2 regions of the Leptothrix mechoopdaensis genome follow, and region 1 is predicted to be linked to the other one. Evidence: riboswitches for the same ligand, from Rfam matches in the RefSeq annotation. Region 1 holds a riboswitch; the other holds the start of a gene.
The links. Region 1 has a riboswitch for glycine ahead of ACWA7K_RS05395 (D-amino acid dehydrogenase). Riboswitches for the same ligand answer to the same signal wherever they lie in the genome.
Positions count from the first base shown of each region.

Region 2: another riboswitch for glycine. It lies ahead of gcvT (glycine cleavage system aminomethyltransferase GcvT); the one in region 1 lies ahead of ACWA7K_RS05395 (D-amino acid dehydrogenase).

Region 1 is NZ_CM132699.1:1,188,198-1,191,597, reverse strand. Features, by position in the region: gene ACWA7K_RS05400 (LysR family transcriptional regulator) at 1-517, shown strand, start outside; gene ACWA7K_RS05395 (D-amino acid dehydrogenase) at 475-1,800, opposite strand; glycine riboswitch at 1,848-1,953, opposite strand; gene ACWA7K_RS05390 (ankyrin repeat domain-containing protein) at 2,251-3,400, shown strand, end outside.
Region 2 is NZ_CM132699.1:2,716,818-2,720,217, reverse strand. Features, by position in the region: gene gcvP (aminomethyl-transferring glycine dehydrogenase) at 1-284, opposite strand, end outside; gene gcvH (glycine cleavage system protein GcvH) at 383-757, opposite strand; gene gcvT (glycine cleavage system aminomethyltransferase GcvT) at 838-1,974, opposite strand; glycine riboswitch at 2,037-2,163, opposite strand; glycine riboswitch at 2,174-2,315, opposite strand; gene ACWA7K_RS11850 (recombination-associated protein RdgC) at 2,370-3,400, opposite strand, start outside.

The DNA of each region.
Region 1 (3,400 bases):
CGCCGCCCGCATGGACGGCCAGACCGCGCAGGCGCTGGCCTCCGGCGAGGCCGACCTGGCCGTCGGCTACGCGCCCTGGCTGGAGACCGGCATCTACCAGCAGACGCTGTTCCAGCAGGACTGGGTCTGCCTGGCCAGCCCCACCCACCCGCGCCTGGCGCGGCGCCGCCGGCTCAACCTCGACCTCTACCAGGCGGTGCCGCACGTGACGATCGCCGCCGGCACCGGCGCGCACCTGCTCGATGCGGCACTGGCGCGCTCAGGCGTGGAGCGGACGGTGCAGCTGGAGCTGCCGAGCTTTCTGGGCCTGGCGCCCATCATCTCGGCCACCGACCTGCTGGTGACGCTGCCGCGCCAGATCGGCGAGACGCTGGCCGCACTCGGCGGCCTGAGCGTGTTTGCCTGCCCGGTGCCGGTCGAGACCTTCCAGGTCCGCCAGCACTGGCACGCGCGTTACCACCAGGACGCCGGCAATCAGTGGCTGCGCGGCGTCATGCGGGCGCTGTTCAGCGCCTGACCCGCGCCCTTGCCCGACGTCGATGCCGGCAGGCCGGTGAACGCGAAGTCGATCTCCGGCGCCAGCCCGCTGACGATGCGCGCGATGCTCTTGCCCGACCCGCAGGAATGGGTCCAGCCCAGCGTGCCGTGGCCGGTGTTGAGGAACAGGTTGTCGATCTTCGAGCGGCCGATGATCGGCACGTTCGACGGCGTGGCCGGCCGCAGACCGGTCCAGAACTGGGCCTGCTCGGCATCGCCCGCGCCGGGGAACAGCTCCTCGGTGCGGCGCACGATGGCCTCGCAGCGCACCCGGTTCAGGTCGCGGTCATAGCCGTTGAGCTCGGCCGTGCCGGCGATGCGCAGGCGGTCGCCCAGGCGCGAGAACACCAGCTTGTATTCGTCGTCGGTCAGCGAGACCTGGTGGGCCATCGAGGCGTCCTTGACCGGCATCGTCACCGAGTAGCCCTTGGCCGGGTAGATCGGCAGGCGGATGCCCAGCGGCGCGGCCATCAGCGGGCTCAGGCTGCCCATCGCCAGCACGTAGGCGTCGCCGCGCACGCGCTGGAAGCGGCCGTCGGCATCGGTCGCCTCGACATGGTCGATGCGGCCGCCGACCTCGCGCAGCGCCGTCACCGTGTGGCTCATCAGGAAGGTCACGCCGTCGGCGATGCAGCGCGCGACGAGCTCGCGGGCGAACTGGTTCGCGTCGCCCGACTCGTCCTCGGCGGTGTAGGTCGCACCGGCGAGCTGCGGCCGGATGTGGCGCAGCGCTGGTTCGAGCCGCACGGCCTCGTCGGCCGAGATCACGCGCCGGTCGCAGCCCAGGTCACGCATCTGCGCGGCCGGTGCCTCGGCGCCGTCGAACTCCTTCTGGCTCGTGTAGAAGTGCAGGATGCCCTGCGTGCGCTGGTCATAGCGGATGCCGGTGTCGCGCCGCAGTGCCTGCAGCGTGTCGCGGCTGTAGGTGCCCAGACGCACGATCTGCTCGATGTTGTGGCGCGTGCGGGCCGGCGTGCATTCGCGCAGGAACTGCAGGCCCCACAGCCATTGCCGCATGTCGGCACGGATGCGAAACAGCAGCGGCGCGTCTTCCTGGCCCAGCCACTTCAGCACCTTCAGCGGCGCACTCGGGTTGGCCCAGGGTTCGGCATGGCTGACGGAGATCTGCCCGCCATTGGCGAAGCTGGTCTCGGCCGCCGCCGTGGCCTGGCGGTCGATGACGGTGACGTCGTGGCCTTGCTGGCGCAGGAAATAGGCCGAGGTCACGCCGAGCAGGCCGGCGCCGAGGACGATGACTTTCATGGAGCACCCCACAGGACAGATGCGCCCGGCGCCTGGCCGGACGGTGTGCCGCTCCCCCTGTCCTCGATACCTGAGAGATTCAGCCCCCGGCATCGCCCGGGGCCTTGCTCCTTCGGTGCGTCACGTCGGTGACGGCTCTCCAGACGGCGTTGGTGGTGTGCAGTACGGGACCTGAGCGTTCATGGGAGTTTGCGCCTTCGGTGGCCGGACAGGTCCGGCACTCTCCTGCAGGGCGTTGCCGCCTTCACCCGTTGCGACCGGCCTTTCCGGCCGATGCGGGGTGTTGGCGACACCGCACGGGCGGAATGTAGGGTGGACCGGTTCTGGCGTCCAATGCATTGGATGATGGTTGAGCATGAGGCCAATGCATCAATCTTCAGGACGCCATCGCACGCCACGACGTGCGCCGGGCCATTGCCCGGCTCGGGCCTTGTTTCTATGCTTCGCGCCATGTCGACATGCTCCACCCGGGTCGCCGCGAAGTGCCTGGCCGTCACCTGGGCCTGCGCGCTGCCCTGGGCCGCGCAGGCCTTGCAGTGTCCGGAGATGCCGAAGCAGGCCTCGCGTGATGCGGAGGTCGAGGTGCGGGTCGGCGTGCGCTTGCTGGGCGATGCGAAGGGGCCGGAACTGGAGGCGCGGGCGCGCCAGCTGACGACCGACCTGATGGGGCGCCTGCCGCGCGCCGACCGGGTCTATCTGGAGCAGATGCTGTTTGCCGCCTATTGCAGCGCCGTGCGCGACAACGCGGCACTGACCGAGGGCGAGCGCGAAGCTCGGGTGCTGGCCTATCGGCGGGAGATGCAGAAGGCGCTGGGCGACGGCGCCGTGCCGGCCGCCGTCGATCCGCGCGACAAGGCACGCGCCGAACTCGCACGGCTGCCGGTGCCCTACACGGGCGCGGCGTTCCACCGGGCCATCCGGGACGGTGACCTGAAGGTGGTGCGCCTGTTCATCGCCGCCGGCATGGACCTGGAGGTCCGCAACCCCGACACCTGGCGCCCCTTGCAGGCGGCGGTGTTCCATGAGCAATGGGCCGTGGTCGATGCCCTGATCGATGCCGGTGCGGCACCGGCCGGCGGTGCCCTGGCGCAGCTGGGCGCCCGTGGCGACCTGGCGCGTGTCAAGCGTCTGCTGGCCCGCCGGCCCGCCAAGGAGGAGATCGACGCCGCCTGGGTGCTGGCCGCGTCCTATGCGCAGACGGAGGCTGCCCAGCTGATGCGCGAACGTGGCGCCGACCCGGTACGGCTCGGGCCGCAGGCCGTGCTGCGCGTGGCCGTGCGCAACGGGGAAGACGCCGAATCGCTGCGGGCGCTGGAGGTGCTGGCCGCCCAGGGCGTGCCGATCGACCAGGCCGACGATGACGGCTGGACGCCGCTGATGCAGGCGGTGACCCGGGGCAAGCCCCGCGTCGTCGCGACGCTGCTGCGCCTGGGCGCCGACCCGAACAAGGTTTGCCCGTGCAGCGGCTACGGCGATGGCCTGATGACGCCGCTGCTGCTGGCGTCGATGCAGGACGCCGACGACGTCATCGCGCCGCTGCTGGACGCCGGTGCGCGCCCCGACGCCACCAACGCGCGCGGCCGCAGCGCGCTGCACCTGA
Region 2 (3,400 bases), 1.5 Mb from region 1:
TGGCCGATGAAGCTGCGCAGCACGCGGTTGCGGCCGGCCAGCGCCTTCAGCTCGGCCAGCGCGGCAGCTTCGGTCGCGGCGGGCGGCAGGTCCATCGCGGCGGCGCGGCGGATGCTGGCGGGCACGATGGCGTCGATCAGGGCGGCCCGGCTGGCGCTGCCGATGACCGACAGCATGTGCTGCTCGTCGGTGGCATCGGGGCCGATGTGGCGGGCGGTGAATTCGGTGGGGTTCTCGAGCGCGGTCAGGCTGACCGGTGCGGCGTGGGGATGCTGGGCGGGCATGGTGGCGGCGATGAAAGGAGGTGCGGCCGGACCGCGCCGCAAGGGCGGGGCGGTCCGGGTCGGCGTCAGGCGCGTGAGAGCGTCATGACGCGGGCGCGTCAGAGCGTCTTGAGCAGCGCGTCGTAGCCGGTCTGGTCGAGCAGGTCGGCGAGTTCGGCCGGGTTGCTCAGCTTGACCTTGAAGAACCAGCCCGAGGCCAGCGGATCGCTGTTGGCCAGCGACGGGTCGTCGCGCAGCGCCTCGTTGACGGCGACGATCTCGCCGCTGACCGGCGCGTACAGGTCGGCGGCGGCCTTGACCGATTCGACGACCCCGGCGACCTCGCCCTTGGCGAAGGTGGCGCCCACGGCGGGCAGGTCGACGAAGACCACGTCACCGAGCGCGTCCTGCGCGTGCACGGTGATGCCGACCACGGCCGCGCTGGCGTCGGCGGCATCGATCCATTCATGGTCGGAAGTGAACTGGAGAGGCATGTAGGGCTCCTGGAAACAGATGGCGAGGATGTCTGGAGGGTGAGGCGAACGGGCCGAGCGACGGCCCGCCCGGGCGTCGCTCAACCCCGGAAGTATCGGTGCGGCGCGAACGGCAGCGGGGTCACCTTCATCGGCAGGCGCTTGCCGCGGACTTCGGCGTAGAGCGTGTTGCCAGGTGCCGCGTGGTTGGTGGCGACGTAGGCCATCGCGATCGGCTGGTTGACGGTCGGTCCGGTGGTGCCGCTGGTGACCGTGCCGAGCTTGTGGCCGTGGGCATCATGCAGCGTGGCGCCTTCACGCACGGGGGCACGTTCCAGGCCGACCAGGCCGACGCGCTTGTGCGTCGCGCCCTGCGTCAGCTGGCCCTCGATGACCGAGGCGCCGGGGTAGCCACCGGCACGCGCGCCACCGGGGCGGCGCACCTTCTGGATCGCCCAGGTGAGGCCGGCCTCGATCGGCGAGGTGGCGGCGTGGATGTCGTGGCCGTAGAGGCACAGGCCGGCCTCCAGCCGCAGCGTGTCGCGGGCGCCCAGGCCGGCCGGCGCGACCTCCGGCTGGGCCAGCAGCGTGCGGGCCAGCGCGATGGCGTGGCTGGCTGGCACCGAGATCTCGAAGCCGTCCTCGCCGGTGTAGCCCGAGCGGGTCACGTAGCAGTCGGCCCCGGCCAGCGCGTAGTGGCCGCCGGTCATGAAGGTCAGCGAGGCGACGCCCGCGTTGATGCGCGCCAGCGCGTCGACCGCCTTCGGACCCTGCAGCGCCAGCAGCGCGCGTTCGGGCATCGGGATGACCTGGCAGCGGTGGCCGATGTGCGTGATCAGGTGGCGCGTGTCGGCGTCCTTGCAGCCGGCGTTGACGACCAGGAACAGGTCGTCGGCGCGGCGCGTGATCATCAGGTCATCGAGCAGCCCGCCCGACGGATTGGTGAAGAAGCCGTAGCGCTGGCGGCCGACGCCCAGGTCGACGACGTCGACCGGCACGAGGCTCTCGAGCGCGCGGGCGGCGTCATCGCCGACCAGCCGCAGCTGGCCCATGTGCGAGACATCGAACAGCGCGGCCGACTCGCGGCACTGGCGGTGCTCGGCCAGGATGCCGGCGGGGTAGTTGACCGGCATCGCGTAGCCGGCGAAGGGGACCATGCGGGCCCCGAGTTCGAGGTGCAGGTCGTGCAGCGGGGTCTGCAGCAGGGCAGAGGCAGAAGAGGGCGTGTCAGCGGACATCTGAGGCTCCGAGGGCGTTGGATGGGGCGCCATCCGGACCCGCCGACCTGTCGGTCGCCGGGTGTGCCCTCGCTGTCCGCTTTACCTGAGAGATTGACGGCTCGGTGGTTGGGCCACCACGCCGCTTGCCCCTTCGGTGGACCGCCTGCCGGCCGTGGGCCGTGGCGGTCTCTCTCCAGTGAGGTGACGTCTGTTGCGCAGACGTGTGCCAGTCCTTTTGCCTGAGCGTTCGAGGCCGGCTTGCTCGGCCGGTCTCTGCGCCTTCGGCGGCTGCCTCAACCTGCGGAAGGGCCCGTGTTGATCGGACCTGCAGGCCAGCGGCTCTCTCCTGGCGGCGGCCAGTGTAGCCGACGCCTTCCGGGCTTGTCAGGCCCGGACCCGACCTCGGCGCGGGTTCATTCCCAGGGCGGCGGCTCGTTGCCGGCGGGTGTGGTGACCGCGCGTGGTGCGGTCGTCGCGACCGGCTCGGTCGGCACGAGCATGCCCGGCTGCTGCTCGCCGCCGAGGGCATCGAGCAGGTCGGGGATCAGCTGGATCAGCTCGCCGGTGGCAATCGCCGCATCGGCGTCGAAGGCCTCGTCGGCATCGCGGTGGTTGCCCGGCGGCTGGCCTTCGTAGACGCCGTCGAGGAACTCGATCTTCTTGAGCACCATCTGGTCGGTCAGCACGAAGGACACGCGGCCGTTCCAGGTCAGCGCCAGGCGGGTCGGGCGCTTGCCCTGCTCGATGTGGCTGCGCACCTCGTCGGTGTCGAGCGGGTGACGGGCGTAGCGCACGACCGCCTTGGACTCGTCGGGCGCCTTCAGCTCGCAGTCGCGGTCGACCGTGAAGACGGCCGGCGGCTCGATCGCGGCTTCCGGCAGTTCGGTCTCGCCGGGCCGCGCCGCGCCCGCCAGCAGCCAGCCGGCCATCACGGTCGACGGCGACAGCGCCGTGTGGATCGGCTCGATCGAGAAGCCCGCCAGGCCCTTGGTCAACAGCGTGATGACCTCGTCGGCGCGGGCCGTGCTGGCCGCGTCGATCATCAGCAGGCCCTGCTCGGGGGCGATCCAGACCGGCAGGCCGAGCTGCTTGGTGAACGCCTGCGGCAGCAGTTCGAGCTGGGCCTGGTCCTTCATGTCCTTGCGCTGCTTCTTGCCGGGCTTGCGGCCGGTGTCGGCCTCGATGCGCTCGGCCATCTCGTCGATGCGGCGCTTGACGACCGAACCCGGCAGCACCTTCTGCTCGACCATCAGCCGCAGCAGCCAATGGCCGCCGATCGATTCGACCAGCGTGCCGTGGGCGCGACCGCGCGGGGCCACCCAGCCGGCCGAGATCGGCTGCGTCGCGCCACACGGGATGAAGGTGGCCGCGTCGGCGGCGGCTTCCAGTGCGGTGAAGTCGGGTTGCCAGGTCTCGGCCAGGCGGTAGATCAGCAGGTTCTTGA